One region of the Ancylobacter sp. FA202 genome, then DNA from elsewhere that is predicted to be linked to it. Evidence: riboswitches for the same ligand, from Rfam matches in the RefSeq annotation. Region 1 holds a riboswitch; each other region holds the start of a gene.

Region 1 (4,605 bases):
CCGCGCGGGCCTGCAGCGCCTGCGCCCGGCCGATCTCGCCGCCGTCTTCGGTCACGGCGGCGTTGTTCGACATGTTCTGCGGCTTGAACGGACGCACCTTCAGCCCGCGCAGGGTGAAGGCGCGGGCGAGGCCGGCGACAATCAGCGACTTGCCGACATCCGAGCCGGTGCCCTGGAACATGAGGGCGAGGGGAGAACGGGGGGCGGTCATGCACCCTCTCCCCGTCGGGGAGAGGGATGGGGTGAGGGGCCTGTGGGCCGATCAACCGGGAGCCCCCTCACCGACCCGCTGCGCGGGCCACCTCTCCCCAATGGAGAGAGGACAGGAAGGGTCGCACAGGACACTTCAATGCGGCGGGATATCAGCCGCGCCGGGCTTCCAGATAGTCGACGCGGCGCTCCAGATTGGCTTCGCGCACCATGCCGGGAATGAGGAACAGATCGATGATCTGGCCGATGCCAAGCAGGCCGAGGGTCAGCAGCCAGAGCGCACCCGTCCAGTAGCGGCCGGTATAGAAACGCTGGATGCCGCACACGCCGATCAGGCCGAAGCACCAGAACAGGTAGGCGATAGGGGTGGAACGCATCGAAGCGTTTCTCCATGAAAGCATGACGCCGCAACACTCGGCGCTGTGTATCAGATAGGAATGTCGCCGCACAATTGCGAGATCGCCGCGTGCAAATTCTTGCAGCTTCTTGTGACGGGTGGATCAAAACTCGATGCCCTTCTGCGCCTTCACCCCGGCTTTGAAGTGGTGCTTGACGAGGCCCATCTCGGTGACGAGATCGGCGGCCTCGATCAGCTCCGCCTTGGCGTTGCGGCCGGTGACGACGATGTGCAGCCCTTCGCGGCGGGCGCTGAGCGCCGCGACGACCTCGGGCAGCGGCAGATAATCGTAGCGCAGCGCGATGTTCAGCTCGTCGAGGATGAGTAGGCCGATGGCGGGATCGTCCATCATCTCCCGCACCTTGTCCCAGGCCCGGCGGGCGGCCGCGATGTCGCGGGCGAGGTCCTGCGTCTCCCAGGTGAAGCCCTCGCCCATGGAGTGCCATTCCACGCGCGGGCCGAAGCTTTCCAGCGCGCGGCGCTCGCCCGAATCCCACGCGCCCTTGATGAACTGGACCACGCCGACCTTGGCCCCATCAGGCTGGCCGAGCGTGCGCAGAGCGAGGCCGAAGGCGGCGGTGGATTTTCCCTTGCCGGGGCCTGTATGGACGATGAGCAGGCCCTTCTCTACGGATTTTTCCGCCACTTCCGCGTCCTGCACCGCCTTGCGCTTTTCCATCTTGGCGCGGTGGCGGGCGGCTTCCTCGGGAGATATCTCGGTCATCACTTCACCTTCATCGGCAGGCCGGCGACCACGAAGATCACGCTGTCGGCACGGGCGGCGACCGCCTGGTTGAGCCGGCCCTGCGCGTCGCGGAAGCGGCGGGCCAGCGCGTTGTCGGGCACGATGCCGAGCCCGACCTCATTCGACACCACGAAGACCGGCCCCTCATGGCTGGCGAGCGCCTCGACCAGCGCGGCGCACTCGCTGGCGAGGTCGGCCTCCGCCAGCATCCGGTTGCTGAGCCAGAGGGTGAGGCAGTCCACCAGCACCGGCCGGCCGGGCGGCAACGTGCGCAAGGCGTCGGCAAGCTCGTGCGGGGCGTCCAGCGTCTGCCAGCCCGCGCCGCGCCGGGCGCGGTGCAGGGCGATGCGCTCTTCCATCTCGCTGTCCCAGGCCTGCGCGGTGGCGATGTAGCTCCAGGGCGGGGAAAAGCCTGAGATGAGGCCCTCGGCATAGGCGCTCTTGCCGGAGCGGGCGCCGCCGAGGACGAGGGTCAGCGCCATGGAGCGGGGGCCGGGGCAAAGCGAGGCGTCATCGTCGTCGGCTCCTGTCGTCGGCTGCGGGCGAGCGGCGGACTATAGCCGGGGCGCATCGCCGGGCAACCGGCGCCGTCCGGTTTGACTTTGCCGGCCAAGCCTCCTTAAGTGGCCGCGACCGTCGGTTTCCTCCCGCCAGGGAGGGACGAAGAGGGAATGCGGTGCGGGGCGCTTTCAGGCCCCCAATTCCGCGGCTGCCCCCGCAACTGTGAGCGGCGAGCCTCAGCCGGAAGCCACTGGAGACCTCTCCGGGAAGGCGGCGACGAGGCAGCGACCCGCGAGCCAGGAGACCTGCCGGTGGTCCGGTCGTGCGTGCCGGCGGGGTGCCCGGCAGACAGGCAGAGCCGTGCTGAGGCGCGCGGCTTCGCGCGGAAGCTCCTTTCCGCGACCGACGCATCCCGCGATTCCTGAGCTTCGTGGAGATGCCGCATGCCGACCCAATCCCGCCCCGCCGCGCTTGATCGTGTTCCCTGCACCATCGTCACCGGCTTCCTCGGCTCGGGTAAGACCACCCTCATTCGCCATGTGCTGGAGAATGCCGGGGGGCGGCGCCTCGCGGTGATCGTCAACGAGTTCGGCGATGTCGGCATCGATGGCGAGATATTGAAGGGCTGCGGCGTCGAATCCTGCCCGGAGGAAAACATCGTCGAGCTGGCCAATGGCTGCATCTGCTGCACCGTGGCGGATGATTTCGTGCCGGCGCTCGACGCCATCCTCGCCCTGGAGCCGAAGGTCGACCACATCCTGATCGAGACCTCCGGCCTCGCGCTCCCCAAGCCGCTTGTGCAGGCCTTCCACTGGCCGGCGATCAAGAGCCGGGTGACGGTGGACGGCGTGGTGGCGGTGGTGGATGGCGAGGCGCTGGCGTCGGGCCGCGTCGCGCACGATCACGACGCGCTTGCCGCCCAGCGCGCGGCCGATGACAGCCTCGACCATGACGACCCGATCGAGGAAGTGTTCGACGACCAGATCGCCTGCGCCGACCTTGTCCTCCTCACCAAGGCCGACCTGATCGACGCCGCCGGGCAGGCCAAGGCCCGCGCCGCGCTCGACGCCGAGCTGCCCAAAGGCGTGCGTGTGGTGAGCGTGACCGAGGGGCGGATCGACCCGGCGCTGCTGATGGGACTCGGCATCGGCACCGAGAACGACATCGAGAACCGCAAGACGCATCACGACAATGAACTCGACCACGACCATGACGATTTCGACAGCTTCGTCGTCGAAGTGCCTGAAATCACCGATCCGGCCGAGTTTGCCGCCCGGGTGGCGCGGGCGGCGGAGGAGGCGGATGTGCTGCGGGTGAAGGGGTTCTTGCCCGTCGCCGGCAAGTCGATGCGGCTGCTGGTGCAGGCGGTGGGCCCGCGCGTGGCGCACCATTTCGACCGGCCCTGGGGCGAGGGCGCGCGCACCGGCCGCCTCGTCGCCATCGGGCTGAAGGGGCTGGACCGGGCGAAGGTGGAAGCGATCCTCGCCGGGGAGAGCGTGGCGGCGTGAGTGAACCTGCCCCACAGCACCACGTCATCCTGAGGTGCCCGGACCTTGTCCGGGCCTCGAAGGATGCTCGTTGCGCGCGGTTTGGCCACCGGAACAGGCGTCATGGCCGGGCGTGTCCCGGCCATCCACGTCTTGCGGCTCCAAAGTCGTGGATCCCCGGGCCAGGCCCGGGGATGACGGCATTCTGACGGGAGACGCGCCACCCCATGCACATCCTCACCACCACCTCCTCCAGCCTCGACGACCTCGTCGAGCCGGTCGATCTCGGCCAGACGCCCGGCGAGGTGGTGATCGTCTCCTTTGCCGACAGCGACCTCGGCGCGCTGGCGCGGGCGCAGGAGGTGATGGCACAGGAGGTAATGGCGGGACCGGGGCTGCCCAGCCTGCGGCTGGCCAATCTGCGCGATCTCCGGCACCCGATGTCGGTCGATCTGTGGATCGACAAGGTGGGGAGCCGAGCCCGCATCGTGGTGGTGCGGCTGCTCGGCGGGCTCGACTGGTGGCGCTATGGCGTCGACCGGCTCAGCGCCGAGGCGCGGGCGCGGGGCTTCACGCTCGCCGTGCTGCCGGGCGAGGACCGCGACGACCCGCGCCTTGCCGAGGCCTCCACCCTTGCGGAGGCCGAGCTCGCGACGCTGCTCGGCTATTTCCGCGCCGGCGGGCCGGCGAATATGGCCGCGCTGCTGCGGGTTCTCGCCGGCTATGCGGGACGGGCGATGGCCTCCCCGCCGGCGCCGCAAAACCTGCCGCTGGCGGGGGGTTATGAGGGGGGCACTGCGTCCCCCTCACCCAACCCTCTCCCCGACGGGAAGAGGGCTTTCGAGGACCAACAGGCCCTCAGGACCGGGCTTGACCCGGCCACCCAGCCGCAGTGGCGTGCGGATGGGGAAACGCTGGGTCCCCGGGTCAAGCCCGGGGATGAGGGCCTCTCACTTTTGGAGGCTGCCCGCCCCGCCATCCCGATCATCTTCTACCGCTCCATGGCGCTGGCGGGCGATACCGCGCCGGTGGAGGCGCTGTGCGCGGCGCTTCGCGCGCGCGGGCTCGACCCCCGGCCGATCTATGTCGCCAGCCTGAAGGAGCCGACCTCCATCGCCTTCCTGAAGGCGGCGCTGGCGGGCATGGACCCGGCCGCGATCCTGACGCTCACCGCCTTCGCCGCCGCCGATCCCGGCGAGGCGACGGTGCTCGACGCGCCTGGCGTGCCGGTGCTGCAGGCGATTGTCGCCACCACGAAGCGCGCG
Region 2 (4,605 bases), on a different contig from region 1:
CACCATCTCGACCTCGACACCGACCGAACGGCGGCCGACGCGGATGACCCGTCCGGTCAGTTCGACGATGTCGCCAAGCTGTGCGGGTGCCGCGAAGTCGATCCGCTCGCAGGACGCCGTGACGAAGTCGGCTCGTGCGTGCCGGGCCGCCGCGATGAAGGCGACCCGGTCCATGAGGGCGAGACCGGCACCCCCGAAGAGGGTGCCGTGATGGTTGGTGGCGCCGGGAAAGACGATGTCGATCAGGCGCGTCGTCCCCGCAGCCGCGGTCCCGCTCATTCGGCGGCCCTCGCCAGACCGGCGCGCAGCCGCCGCGCCGCCGCCACCATGTTGATGAGCGCCGGACGCACCTCGTCCCATTTGCGGGTCTTCAAGCCGCAATCGGGATTGACCCATATCTGCTCCGGCGCCAGCCGCTGCTTCGCGTGCTCCAGCAGTTCCACCATTTCCTCGATCGGAGGCACGCGCGGCGAGTGGATGTCGTAGACGCCCGGCCCGATCTCGTTGGGGTAGCGGTAGTCGACGAAGGCATCGAGCAGCTCCATCTTCGAGCGCGAGGTCTCGATGGAGATCACGTCGGCATCCATGGCCGCGATGGCGGCGATGATGTCGTTGAACTCCGAATAGCACATATGGGTGTGGATCTGCGTCTCGTCCCGCACGCCCGAGGCGCAGAGGCGGAAGCTCTCCACCGCCCAGTCGAGATAGGCGTCCCACTCGGCGCGGCGCAGCGGCAGGCCCTCGCGGATCGCCGCCTCGTCGATCTGGATCATCGCCGCGCCAGCGGCTTCGAGATCCTGCACCTCGTCGCGTATGGCGAGGGCGATCTGCCGGCAGGCGAGGCTGCGGGGCACGTCGTCGCGCACGAAGGACCAGTTGAGGATGGTCACCGGGCCGGTCAGCATGCCCTTCATCGGCCAGCCGGTGCAGCCCTGCGCAAAGCGCCACCAGTCGACCGTCATCGGCGCGGGCCGCGAGACATCGCCGAACAGGATGGGCGGGCGGACATAGCGCGAACCATAGCTCTGCACCCAGCCATGCTTGGTGAAGGCGAAGCCGGAGAGCTGCTCGCCAAAATACTGCACCATGTCGTTGCGCTCGAACTCACCATGCACGAGCACATCGAGCCCGATCTCCTCCTGCCAGCGAATGGTGCGGGCGGTCTCCTCCTTAAGGAAGGCCTGATACGCGGCGTCGCTCAGTTCGCCCTTGCCGTGGGCGGCGCGGGCCTTGCGCACGTCGGGCGTCTGCGGGAAGGAGCCGATGGTCGTTGTGGGGTAGGGCGGCAGGCCGAGACGGGCACGCTGCCGTTCGGCGCGGTGGGCGAACGGGCTGGCACGGCGCGCATCCGCCGGTGTGACCGCCGAAAGGCGGGCGGCGACGGCGGCATCGTGCACCTTGGCGGACGTTGCGCGGGCCTCGGCGGCCCTGGCCGAAGCGGCGAGCTTGCCGAGCACCACCTCGCGCCCGCCGGCAAGGGCGGTACCCAGCGTGACGAGTTCGTCCATCTTCTGCACGGCGAAGGCGAGCCAGCTCTTCACGTCAGGATCAAGGCCGGTCTCCTGTTCGAGGTCGATCGGCACATGCAGCAACGAGCAGGACGGGGCAATCTCGACATGGTCGGTGCCGCGCCTGCGCACGAAGGGTTCGAGCGTGTCGAGCAGGCCAGGCAGATTGGTGCGCCAGACATTGCGCCCGTCAATGACGCCGAGCGACAGCACGAGCCCCGCCCGCGCCCTGTCCGCCACCTCGCGCAGTTGCCCGGCGCCTCGCACCAGATCGAGATGCAGCCCGGCGATCGGCAGGGAAAGCGCGGTGTCGAGATTGTCGCCCAGCCGGCCGAAATAGCTGGTCAGCATGATCTTCAGCCGGGGCAGTGCATGGGCAAAGAAGCCATATGCCTCGCGCAGCGCGACGCGGGCGGCGTCATTGAGGTCTGTGACGAGGCAGGGCTCGTCGATCTGCACCCAGTCCGCTCCCGAGGCGGAGAGCCGGCGCAGCACCTCGACATAGACCGGGAGCAGCTCGCCGAGCAGGCTGAGCGGGTCGAGTCCCTCGTCCTTCGCCTTGCCGAGCTTGAGGAAGCTGACCGGGCCAAGCAGCACCGGCCGCGTCTCATAGCCCAGCGCCTTGGCCTCGCGGTACTCGTCCATCGGCTTGGTGGAGGTGAGCGAGAAGCGCTGCCCCGGAGAGAATTCCGGCACCATGTAGTGATAATTGGTGTCGAACCATTTGGTCATCTCAAGCGCCGGAACGCCGCTGCCATGCGGGTGCGCGTGGCCATGCGCGCACGTCGTCTCCGCGCTCTGACTGCCGCGCGCCATGGCGAAATAGGTGTCGAGCGGCACCGGCCCGCCGGTCCAGCCATAGGCGGGCGGGATCGCCCCCACCATCACCGCCGTGTCGAGCACATGGTCGTAGAGCGAGAAATCGTTGGAGGGGATGTTGGTGACGCCCAGCGCCTTCTGCCGGGCCCAGTTGGCGGCTCGCAGCCGCGCGGCGGTTTCGAGCAGCGCGGCGGAATCGCTCTTGCCGGCCCAGTAGGTCTCAAGCGCGCTCTTGAGTTCGCGGCGCGGGCCGATGCGCGGCGTGCCCAGGGTGGAAACCGGCACCGTGCCGGCGGAATAAGGGAAGTTCATTCGGCTAACCCCAATCAGGATTGGGGGCAAAGGCCGAGCGGACGCGAGGCGCTGCCACGGGTGCAAGGCACCGGCGGCCGCGCGAACGCACCACCGGGACACCCCGCCCAGGGACGATTATGGTGTCAGGGCAGGTCTCCTGGCTCGCGGGTCGCCGCCTCTCGTCCGGCCTTCCCGAAGCTTGCGCTTCAGTGACGCTGAATGGACGACAGGCTCGCCGCTTACAGTTGCGGGGGCAGCGCCGGCCTCGCCTTGAGGCTCACCGGCTTCCCTCTTAGCTGCGACGCAAGCGACGCCGCAGACCCATGACTGCGCCACGATGAGGGCGCCAGCGACGATTGTCAATCGCGACATAAAGACATCTTTATGTCGGCATATGATCTGGGCTGCTTCGATTGTTGTCGATAGCGCCCCTTTCAACCAGCTTACGAACCCTTGGCGCGGCAGAGTCCGTTGTCGGCGGCTTGTTCCGAGTCCGCAATTGGCACACTCATGACCTCCAGAGCGGTAAGCGGAATCGTCTGCTTTCAGGAACCCGATAATCAGATCTCTACGTCCGACATCGGGGCGCAAAGCTGACCTCGCTGAAAGGCGGCGGGGGCAGGTATGGGGCAGCGCGCATCATGGGGCTATAGTGAACACATCGTTCTCTTCTTGGTCGCTCGCGGCCCGCCACCTACGCCCGGGCATCCTACGCTACGCCATGAAGTCAGATCGCCGCCGGCGGCCGATCACGGGGCAGGCGTCCTAGACCGCGACGTGGTGCTTTCAGCTTCTGCCATCTCAGGCCGCGTCAGTGTCCCGTTTACGCCTTGCCAATCGTCTTGCCAGTAGAAGGGCGGCAGCGAGGCGCGCGGAATGCAGCGGCAGTTGATCGGGGAACCAGCGCATCCTCTCGGCGCGGCGACGGCAGTTGAGTCAGCCGTGTGGCCGGGGCTGCGGATCGAACTCGGGCCTTGGGAACCGGGGTGGCTGACGGCGCAGGAGTTCTTTACCTCTGCCGCCGCGATTGACGACTTCCTCGCGCATGAGCGGGCGCTTTATCCGGGAGCCGATCTGAAAAGCAGCGCCGCGTTCATGATGCGGGACTACCTCTCCATCTTCTCGCTGGCGACCGTTCCGCTGTTCCTTGGTCACGGCCTCGTGCCAGATCTTGCGCCCGCACGCGTCGCGCTGTGGTTCCACGACGTCGTGCATGAGCAGGACGGCCGGACATATGCGGTCCGCCGGGCACATGTGCGCTATCTCTCGCAGGCCTATGCGACGGATCAGCTTGACGCTGCTTGTCATGCGGACGCACAGGCCGTCGCCGACAGGTCTGTCCTGTGCGAGCAGTTTCGCGCGGGGCTGGAAGATCACGTGCAACCGCTCGTCGTCGCCCTCAAGGCCCGAACGGGGCTCGCCTCCGGTGCGCTCTGGCGGCTGGCGGGGGATGCCATCGCCGGACGTTTTCTCGACGTGGGAAAAAAACTGGGCCGGCTTGAGGAGGCCAAGGCCACCGCGCTGTTGATCCTGAAGCAGCCGGGTTCGCCTCTCGCCAACCGTCAGCTGCATTTCTTCGACATCGAGCTGAACGGCGACGCCGGGTGCCCTCTGGGCGTGTGGACCTTCCGCGCCCGCGGCGGTTGCTGCCGCTACTACACGCTTGAGGGCGGCACCGTCTGCACAACCTGTGTGCTCAAGCCCGCGAACGAGCGCGACGCCGAGATGCGCGCGGCGATCCGGCGCCACCTCGGCCTCGACGAGACGGCCTCCGGCTAAGGAGCACGCGTCGTCGCGGTACTGCTCCAAGAATTTTTGCCCCTGCGAGTCCCAGATCCCCCGCATGGATCGTCACTCCAGCAAGCGGCCGGGGGAAGGCCGATAGAAGCAACGGGCAGCGGCGCCTTGAACGCCGCGTGGACGGGGATTTCGATGACCGCAGGGGCACACGCATTCATGGGCGCGCGGGCGCGCCGCCTTTTCC
Region 3 (4,605 bases), 3.9 Mb from region 1:
CGTCTTGTCGGAGGGCAGGGCGTTGATCTCGGCGGCGATGGAAATCAGATCGCGCTGCTCGGCCAGCAGCCGGTTGCGCAGCGTCTTGAGCTTCAGGGTCATGGGGTCGTTCAGGGCAGCAGGCATGGCAGCTTTCGCGGGAAACTAACGCTTGCGGGAGATTAACGCTTGACGGTGCGGCGGGTGGGCTTGGGGGGCGCTGAGGCGGCGAGGCTGCGCTCGGCGGCCTCCTGGGCCAGACGCGCCTGCCGCAGGCGGGCGATCTTGGCTTCGCGCGCCACGGATTCGTGCTCGATCATCGACATGGCGATCCGGGAAACGGAATCGGCCTTGCTTTCAGATTGAGACATCTTCGGCTTGAAGGGTGTCTCCTGCGCTCGTTTGGGCATGCTGAACTTCCCTTCGTAAACGCAAAAAAAGGCCGGGTTTCCCCGGCCTTTCCATTACTGCCTCAACGGCCGTTGCCAGTACATCCGTGGTCAAAGACCGGAAGCAACGTCTTCACGCAGCCTTGAGGCTGCCGGCCGAGCTCTTGCCGCTGCGGCGGTCGGTCTCGAGCTCGTAGGACACCTTCTGGCCTTCGTTCAGGCCCATGAGGCCCGCGCGCTCGACAGCAGAGATGTGAACGAACACGTCCGGCCCGCCGTTGTCCGGCTGAATGAAACCAAAGCCCTTCTGGCCGTTAAACCACTTCACAGTACCCGTAGCCATGACTAAATCCTTTCAGTCGACATAGTGATTTGAGTGCTCGCACGCATGCGAACATCAGGTTGACATCGATTTGAGAGGAAGTTCGCTACGGCGCACGGGTGCGCAAAACAAAGTTCAACGTCCAAGATCGATGCCTTATCGTACAGAGGATGTGATGTTCTCACAACCCCCGCAAGATTTATTTTTACTCGGCGGCCGGGGCGCTGGGGGCGCCAGGGCGGGGCAGGCCACGGCCGATCAACGGCTTCTTTTTCGGCGCGGCGATGAGCCCGTCGCGAATGGCCTGCTTGCGCGCGGCCTTCTTGGTCCGGCGGATGGCCTCGGCGTCTTCACGATTGCGCCGCTCGGAGGGCTTCTCGTAAGCGCGGCGCGCCTTCATCTCGCGGAAGATGCCTTCGCGCTGCATCTTCTTCTTCAAAACCCTCATGGCTTGTTCGACATTGTTGTCGCGAACGAGGACCTGCAATTCTTGTCCGATCACATGCAGCACGGCTGCTGGTTGGGCGGCTCGTGGGAGCCGACACGGCTGCATCTCGCCGGAGCAAGACGCAGCGATGGGAAGTGCGGCCCGGCGGGTCGCGACATCGTCAGGCCCTACATAGCGCCATCACGCCATGGCCGACAAGCGTCGCGCGTGATTTCCCGCGCGGTGCGGTGCGGGAACGGCGGGCGAGCGCGTTGACGCTGCGTCTGCCGTCGCCGGCGCATGTGGCGCCGGCTCACAAAAAGGTGGTTTGGAAAATAATCCGGGATCGTTCTCCCGCATGCGGCGTTGCCTGTCATTGTGGCAGTGAATCGTGCGCCGGCACCGGGGTTTTGAGTATGCCAATCGCAGTGCTGGTGGTCGAGGACGAGGCGCTCCTGCGCTTCGACATCGCCGACTACCTCGCCGAAAACGGCTTCGAGGTGCATGAGGCGGCCAGTGCCGACCAGGCGCTGAAAATCCTCGAAGCCGTCCCGGAAATCCGGCTGGTGTTCACCGATATCGACATGCCCGGCAGCATGGATGGGCTGAAGCTCTCCGCCGCAGTGCGCGACCGCTGGCCCCCGGTGCATATCATCGTCACTTCAGGCAACCGGATCGCCGGCAAGGCTGAGCTTCCCGCTGGCAGCCTGTTCTTCACCAAGCCCTACATGCCCGCCGACATCGCCCGCTCCATGCAGGGCCTGCTGGCCGGCGGGGCGGGGTGAGCGCGAGACCGCGCGCCGCTGATGGCCGCGCGCCGAGATGCGGCTGAGGACAAGAGTCATCCATATCTTGACGTCGCGAGGCGCTGGCTGCCTATATGTAGGCGTTACGGTCCTTCGAGTCGCAAGGCGAGAGGGCTAAGAGGGAAGCCGGTGAGCTCTTCGGGGCGAGGCCGGCGCTGCCCCCGCAACTGTCAGCGGCGAGCCTATCGTCCATACCGTGTCACTGAGGCCGCGCGCTTCGGGAAGGCCGGACGAGAGGCGTGGACCCGCGAGCCAGGAGACCTGCCGTAGCAACATAATCGTCCCTGGGCGGGGTGTCCCGGTGGTGCGTTCGCGCGTCCGCCGGTGGTTCTGCCATGGCCCGCGCCTGCGTCCGCTCGGCCTTTGCCCCCATCGATCTTGGGGTTAGCCGATGTCTCTTTCTCTCGACGCCGAAAACCTGCCCGGCCACGTGCCGGTTTCCGCCGCGCCGGCGGCGGCCCCTTCCAGCACACCGGGCTATCAGCTCATCCGCCGCAACGGCGCGGTGACGCCGTTCGATGCCTCGAAGATCGCCGTGGCGCTGACCAAGGCCTTCCTCGCTGTCGAAGGCTCCGGCGCGGCCGCCTCGCGCCGCGTGCACGACATCGTCGCCGAGTTGACCGACCAGATCGTTGCCGGCCTCACCCGCCGCGCCGATTCCGGGCGCAGCTTCCACATCGAGGACGTGCAGGACCAGGTGGAACTGGCGCTGATGCGCGGCGAACACCACAAGGTCGCGCGCGCCTATGTGCTCTACCGCGAGGAGCGGGCACGCGAGCGGGCGGCGGCCAAGGCGGCCTCCCTCTCGGTTCCGACGCTGACGGCGGCGCTGTCGATGACCACGGCCGACGGGGCGCGGGTGCCGCTCGACGCTGCCCGGCTGGAGGCGGTGCTGGCCGAGGCGACGGAGGGATTGGCCGATGTCTCCGCTGCCACCATCCTCAACGAGACCCGTCGCAACCTTTATGACGGCATCAGCGTCGATGAGCTGGCGCTGGCCCCGATTCTCGCCGCCCGCACGCTGATCGAGACCGAGCCGAACTATGCCAAGGTGTCCGCCCGCCTGCTCGGCGACAAGCTGCGCCGCGAGGCGCTGAGCTTTCTCGACGGCCGGCCGGCGCAGGCGACGCAGCGCGAGATGGGGGCACGCTACCCCGACTATTTCCGCGCCTATCTCCAGCGCGGCATCGCCGAGGAACTGATCGACCCCGAACTCGGCCGATTCGACCTCGACCGCATCGCGGCGGCCCTGCTCCCCGAGCGCGACCTGCAATTCGACTATCTCGGCCTGCAGACGCTGTATGACCGCTATTTCCTGCACGCGCGCGGCACTCGCTTCGAGCTGCCGCAGGCCTTCTTCATGCGCGTCGCCATGGGGCTCGCCTTGCGCGAGGTGGATCGCGAGGCGCGGGCGATCGAGTTCTACCGCCTGCTGTCCTCCTTTGACTTCATGGCCTCGACCCCAACCCTGTTCAATGCCGGCACGCTGCGCCCGCAGCTTTCCTCCTGCTTCCTGACCACCGTGGCGGATGATCTCGACGGCATCTTCAAGGCGATCAAGGACAATGCCCTGCTGGCGAAATATTCCGGCGGGCTCGGCAATGACTGGACCCGGGTGCGCGGCCTCGGCGCCCATATCAAGGGCACCAATGGCGAGAGCCAGGGTGTGGTGCCCTTCCTCAAGGTGGCCAACGACACCGCCATCGCGGTGAACCAGGGCGGCAAGCGCAAGGGGGCGGTCTGCGCCTATCTGGAAACCTGGCATATCGACATCGAAGAATTCCTCGACCTGCGCAAGAACACCGGCGACGACCGCCGCCGCACCCACGACATGAACACCGCCAACTGGGTGCCGGACCTGTTTCTGCAGCGGGTGGAGGCGGACGGGCCGTGGACGCTGTTCTCGCCCGACGAGACGCCTGATCTGCACGACCTTACCGGACCGACGTTCAAGAGCGCCTATGAGGCCTATGAGGCGAAGGCGGCGCGCGGCGAGATGAAGGTGTTCCGGCAGGTGCGGGCCATCGACCTGTGGCGGCGTATGCTGACCCTGCTGTTCGAGACCGGCCACCCCTGGATCACCTTCAAGGACCCGTGCAACATCCGCTCGCCGCAGGGCCATGTCGGCGTGGTGCACTCGTCCAACCTGTGCACCGAGATCACGCTCAACACCACCGCCGACGAGGTGGCGGTGTGCAATCTCGGCTCGGTGAATCTACTGGCGCATGTCACACCCGACGGGCTCGATCAGGCGCGGCTGGCGCGCACGGTGACGACGGCGATGCGGATGCTCGACAACGTCATCGACATCAATTTCTACACCATCCCCGAGGCGCGCCGCTCCAATCTGCGCCACCGTCCGGTGGGGCTTGGCATTATGGGTTTCCAGGACGCGCTGCAGGCGCTGCGCATTCCCTATGGCTCGCAAGAGGCGGTGCGCTTCGCCGATACCAGCATGGAGGCAGTGAGCTTCCACGCACTTCAAGCCTCCTGCGATCTCGCCCTTGAGCGCGGGCGCTACCCTTCCTTCGAGGGCTCGCTGTGGTCGAAAGGGATTCTGCCGATCGACAGCCTTGAGCTGCTAAGCGACGCGCGCGGCGGGCTGGACCTCGACCGCTCCTCGACGCTCGACTGGGAGGGCCTGCGCGCACGGGTGACGACGACCGGCCTGCGCAACTCCAA
Region 4 (4,605 bases), 1.2 Mb from region 1:
CGAAGCCCTCATACGTAATGTCAAGCGCCGCGGCCGAGGCGCCACCGTCCGCCGGGCCGACGACAGTGACGGTGGGCAATTGCTGGACGTCCCTCATATCGGATGCTGCGTCCTGCGCGTGCGCCGTCGCGAACAGCGCGGGGACGCAGAGCAGCGCCAGGACAGGGCCGGCCAGCGCCGTCGACCGGCACAGCAGGGAGCGGCAGGGAGAACGCCTTGATGGCGTGCGAAAAGACAGGATCGAGGACTGCATGGCGTTTCCATCGGTCTGCGGAACACACCTGCGGATAGGCGCGCCAGACGGCGCACCCTTGGGTGGTCCCGGTTTGTCAAAAGAAGGCGCTGCGCGAGGCGGCGCCGTTGTCAGACGAGGAAAAGCACCAGCGGCGGCCCGCGCGGATGATGCGCGTCGCGGGACGGCAAGATCGGGCGCCGGCAGGGGACGGAGACAGGCCAGTCGACGAGAGAAGCGGGACGCCGGACAACCGACTCGGCGACCAGGACCGGAGGCAGGGCAAGATCGACCCGCAAAGTGCAGAGCGGGCAATGGGCGACGGCGTGCCCTTCCTCGCCCTCATCCGACGGCGCAGCCGCTGAGGGCCCGCTCATGCAGAGGAAGCTGGCTTGTGACCCCAGTGGATCGGCGGCGACACGGGCCGCAAAAACACTGGCCAGCAGCAGCTGCAGGACGAGCGCATACGCCACCGTCAGCGCGACGGCGCGCACTCCCAGCCAGCTGCTTCCTGAACGCCCAGCCATCCCGAATCCCCGAGGCGATCATCGCATCGGCAGCGGCGTTCGCACAGGGTTAACAGTCACTTGAGCGGTGACTTGGACAATTTGTCCACGTAGGCGGGCAGCATCAATACAGACGATGTTCAGCAGGGAAACGGGAGGCGCAAGGCGCCTCCCGGCCCGCAAATGTCACGCCGCGTCGTAGAGCCGGCGCTCGAAAAGCGGCGTCCCGCGCAGCCCGCTGAGCGCCTTGGCGGCGGCCAGAACGGCAAGGTCGACCAGAGGTTCCACAATGATTACAAGCATGTAGGCGGCGCCGAAGGAGGCGATCGACGAAGCGTTCTCTACCGTGAATCCGTGGCCGTAGAGGGCCCAGAACGCCACCCAGACCACGATTCCGGCCTGGTAGGTGGTCGAAAGTGCCAGCGCCTGACGGTATTTGATCTCCACATAGGGCGTGTTCGGTGCGACCAGTCGGGTGGACAGTGAGGCCAGTGCGAACAACGGCACCAGCAGGGTGGTGACGTTCATGCCATATTGCGGCAGGTCCAACGGCGCGAAGAAAATCCCCTGCAGGGCGAGGCCGGCGGCAAGGCCGATGGCCGCCGGGGCCACGCCGAAAATGAGAAACAGCGTCGAGCCGAGGATGAGGTGCACCTCCGACACGCCGACCGGATGATGCGGCAGCACCTCGAAGAAGCAGAAGACGAGCGCCGTGGTGAAAAGGCTGCGGAGGATGAGCGAGACGACGCCGCGCTCGGCCACGGCGTCGGCCACGAGCTTGAGCGTGTAAGCGCCGGCGCCGGCCGCCGTCACATAGCTGAGCCAGATCTTTCCTTCGGCCACCAGGCCGGGTTCGATATGCATGATGTTCTCCTGCGCCGTCTCACCCGACGGCACGTGTTGGATGGATCATCCATGGCCGGTCTCCTGACTTGCGGGTCACGGCATGCCTTCCGCCTTCCCGGTCCTCGCCCGAAGGGGCTTGGGTCCAGTGGCACGTTGGAAGGCCGCTCGCCGCTTACAGTCGCGGGGGCGGTCGGGGCTTCGGGCAAAGGACCTCGCGGTCCGTGCGCCCTACCCCGTTCCCGTTTCATCCGGAAAGGTTTCCCCATCCGGACACCATGGTGAATCGATGGGTGCATCGACACCCCGCATAAAACAGCGCGCCCTCACCGCGCGCAAGCGGCGCTTTTCGCCGGCGTCGTGCTGCGCCGCGCCGGCCGGGCCACCCGCGCCGTGCGCCCCTTGGCGGCGTAGAGGGCCTCCACCTTGCGTTCACCCACGGCAATGCGGCGCAGTGCGGCGATGTCCTGGAGGATCAACCGCCCTTCTCTCGCGAACGCGATCACCCCCTCTTCGCGCAGGCGGCTCATGCAGCGGCTCACCGTCTCCAGCGTCAGGCCGAGCCAGTCGGCGAGGTCGCCACGGCTGAGATGCAGCGGGAAGCTCAGACCCGGCGCGTGTTCTTCCCACGCCTCGGCGAACTGCGCGGCTAGATCGAGCAGCGCCGCCGCCACCCGCTCGCCGGCGCTCTGCCGGCCCAGCCGGGTGACATGGCCGAGCGCCCGGGTGAGCAGCACCTCCTGGTTCTGCGCCAACAGGCTCCTGCGCCCGGCCGGCGCTTCGTCGACCGGCTCCAGCTGCGTCGGTGCCAGCGCCACCGCCAGGCCATCGAGGCGGGCGAGCATCGCACCATCAAAGAGCCGACCCGGCCCAAGAATGTCGAGGATCTGCCGACGCTCGGCGTCCAGCCGGCGGGTGAGCGCCAGGCAGCCGGCGCGGACCCGGTAGAGCGGGGCCGCGTCGAGGTCCAGACCGGGCAAGGCCAGCATCGTGCCGGGCGCCACAGCCCATGCGGGGACAGTTCGGGAAGCTCTTTCGAGCCCGGGGATCAGCACGTCGAGAGGGAGCACCGACGGCTGGCCGACGGGAAGGGGGCTGACAAACATCGCAACGATCCGGCACCGGCGCCGGAAGCCCTCAAGCGGGCCGTGCCGGCTGCATCACACCAAAGGCAGGCGCAGGCCTGCCGCGAACAGGGCGGCGAAGGCGGGTGTCGGCGGCGCGCGCGAGGAGATGCGGTAGAGCGGCGGGGTCATCGCCACAAGGCGCTCGGGCGGCGGCACACGAACCAGAAGGCGGTACTCGGCGCGGCGATACAGATCGCCCGTCGGCCCGGACAGGCCGATGACCGCGCTGAGACGGCAGGCGTCGCAGCCGGGGCGATGCGCCGCCGGGTGCGGGTTGCCGTCGCCCTCCGCCCCGGTGAGGCAGAGATCGGGCACCGTGCCATCAGGCAGCGTGTATTGCGAAAGGTCGATCCCCGTCCCGCTTGGGCGTGCCGCCGGCGAATGATGCGCGGCGAGCGCGAACAGCAGGGCGAGGGCGCACAGAATCCGCAGCCCGACGCCCCCGCCTCGGGAGACGGTCCAGCGTCGGTCGGCGGGTCCGATGCGGGAGAACAGCTGCGCCATGGGGAGCGATGCTAGCATGCCGCTCGTCGCGCGATAGTGGACAAGACGTCCGATCGCCCGCCTCGCGCGCTCCGTCAGGTGAGGCACAGCGCCTCCCACGCCGCCTCCGGCAGCAGGGCGCTGGCGGTCGCGACCAGAAGCAGCGCCACGCCCGCCAGGACCCGCAGGCGCGGCGCCATCGCCGCCTGTCGCAGGCTGGTGACGCCGAAGGCGGTTGCGGTGACGGACGGCAGCGTGCCCAGCCCGAAGCCGGCCATGACCAGGGCGCCGCCGCTGCCGGCCAGCATGGCGTAGAACAGCGCGCCATAGACCATGCCGCAGGGCAGCAGGCCCCAGGCCGCGCCAGCGAAGAAAGGCCTTACCGCGCCAGCGATAAAAGGTTTTACCGCGCCAGCGAGGAAAGGTCTTGCCCGGCTAGCGAGGAAGGGTTTTGCCGCGCCGGCGCGGAAGGGCCCTTCCGCGCCATCCGCCGGAATGAGCCGGCCGGGGGCGCGCGTCAGCCGGCTCAGCGGCGCGGCGAGCCGATCGATTACCGTGAGGGCCGGGGCCAGCCCGATCATCGACAGGCCGATCCAGCCCAGCGCCACCGCCGCCGCCCAGCGCAGCACCAGATGGGCGGCGCCCTGGTCGAACGCGCCATAAAATACCGAGCCAAAAAAGCCGAGAAAGCCACCGGCCGCCACATAGGAGGCGATGCGCCCCGCCTGCGCCACCAGCAGCACCCGGAGGCGGGCGCCGGGGCCACGGCCGGGCTCGAAGGCGAGCAGCAACCCCGAGGCGATGCCGCCGCACATGCCGGCGCAATGCAGGCTGGAGGCGAAGCCGAGGATGAGGCCGCCAATGAAGCTGAGATCGACCATGGCGCGCTCAGCCCTCAGTGGGGCCGTCTTCCGGCTCGCGGCTGGATTCCACCGCCAGCATCATCAGCACGCAGATCAGCACCGGCACGGCGGCCAGCGCGGTATAGAACGCCACCTGAATGCCGATGGCGACGCAGCCCAGCACCAACAGCAGCAGCGCGTTGACCGCCGTCATCGGCAGGTTTTCCGCCGCCAGCAGTCCCAGCAGCAGATCCCGCAGGGCGATGAGCGCACGCCATGGCGACGGGGTGACGGGAAATCCCGAAAGCTTCAGCCTTCCCAGCGTGCGGTCCCAGGCGAACAGCAGCAGGCTGGCCGTGATCGCCAACAGCGCGGCGGGCGGCAGCAGCACGAGGCCGACCAGCGGGCGGAGGAGCACCCACAGGCTTGATGCCGCGCGCATCAGCGCAAGCCGCGCCCGCGCGATGCCCGGCGCCAGGAAGAAAAATCCGAGCAGGGCAAACATCGTCCCCGCCCCCGCCAGCGCGCCGGCCAGGCCGGCGAGAGAACCGCCGAGCGCCGAGGCGAGCAGC

What was found. Region 1 has a riboswitch for cobalamin ahead of cobW (cobalamin biosynthesis protein CobW). Riboswitches for the same ligand answer to the same signal wherever they lie in the genome.
Region 2: it holds a riboswitch for cobalamin, as region 1 does, so the genes downstream of both, metE (5-methyltetrahydropteroyltriglutamate--homocysteine S-methyltransferase) here and cobW (cobalamin biosynthesis protein CobW) in region 1, are expected to answer to the same signal.
Region 3: it holds a riboswitch for cobalamin, as region 1 does, so the genes downstream of both, A3M1_RS0119880 (ribonucleoside-diphosphate reductase subunit alpha) here and cobW (cobalamin biosynthesis protein CobW) in region 1, are expected to answer to the same signal.
Region 4: it holds a riboswitch for cobalamin, as region 1 does, so the genes downstream of both, A3M1_RS0107130 (energy-coupling factor ABC transporter permease) here and cobW (cobalamin biosynthesis protein CobW) in region 1, are expected to answer to the same signal.

The regions. Positions count from the first base shown of each region.
Region 1 is NZ_KB904818.1:404,244-408,848, reverse strand. Features, by position in the region: gene A3M1_RS0101840 (cobyric acid synthase) at 1-211, opposite strand, end outside; gene A3M1_RS0101835 (NINE protein) at 363-587, opposite strand; gene cobO (cob(I)yrinic acid a,c-diamide adenosyltransferase) at 711-1,331, opposite strand; gene cobU (bifunctional adenosylcobinamide kinase/adenosylcobinamide-phosphate guanylyltransferase) at 1,331-1,834, opposite strand; cobalamin riboswitch at 1,973-2,181, shown strand; gene cobW (cobalamin biosynthesis protein CobW) at 2,297-3,361, shown strand; gene cobN (cobaltochelatase subunit CobN) at 3,568-4,605, shown strand, end outside.
Region 2 is NZ_KB904820.1:91,164-95,768, reverse strand. Features, by position in the region: gene A3M1_RS0124745 (acyl-CoA thioesterase) at 1-279, opposite strand, end outside; gene metE (5-methyltetrahydropteroyltriglutamate--homocysteine S-methyltransferase) at 276-2,639, opposite strand; cobalamin riboswitch at 2,751-2,962, opposite strand; gene A3M1_RS25470 (ferric iron reductase) at 3,498-4,400, shown strand; gene A3M1_RS0124730 (TonB-dependent receptor) at 4,554-4,605, shown strand, end outside.
Region 3 is NZ_KB904818.1:4,302,977-4,307,581, forward strand. Features, by position in the region: gene A3M1_RS0119855 (hypothetical protein) at 1-126, opposite strand, end outside; gene A3M1_RS0119860 (hypothetical protein) at 162-389, opposite strand; gene A3M1_RS0119865 (cold-shock protein) at 502-711, opposite strand; gene rpsU (30S ribosomal protein S21) at 896-1,177, opposite strand; gene A3M1_RS0119875 (response regulator) at 1,534-1,902, shown strand; cobalamin riboswitch at 1,993-2,207, shown strand; gene A3M1_RS0119880 (ribonucleoside-diphosphate reductase subunit alpha) at 2,315-4,605, shown strand, end outside.
Region 4 is NZ_KB904818.1:1,569,137-1,573,741, forward strand. Features, by position in the region: gene A3M1_RS0107120 (TonB-dependent receptor) at 1-253, opposite strand, end outside; gene A3M1_RS26420 (DUF2946 family protein) at 364-759, opposite strand; gene A3M1_RS0107130 (energy-coupling factor ABC transporter permease) at 925-1,602, opposite strand; cobalamin riboswitch at 1,638-1,877, opposite strand; gene A3M1_RS0107135 (Crp/Fnr family transcriptional regulator) at 1,908-2,687, opposite strand; gene A3M1_RS0107140 (hypothetical protein) at 2,742-3,230, opposite strand; gene A3M1_RS0107145 (sulfite exporter TauE/SafE family protein) at 3,287-4,072, opposite strand; gene A3M1_RS0107150 (hypothetical protein) at 4,080-4,605, opposite strand, start outside.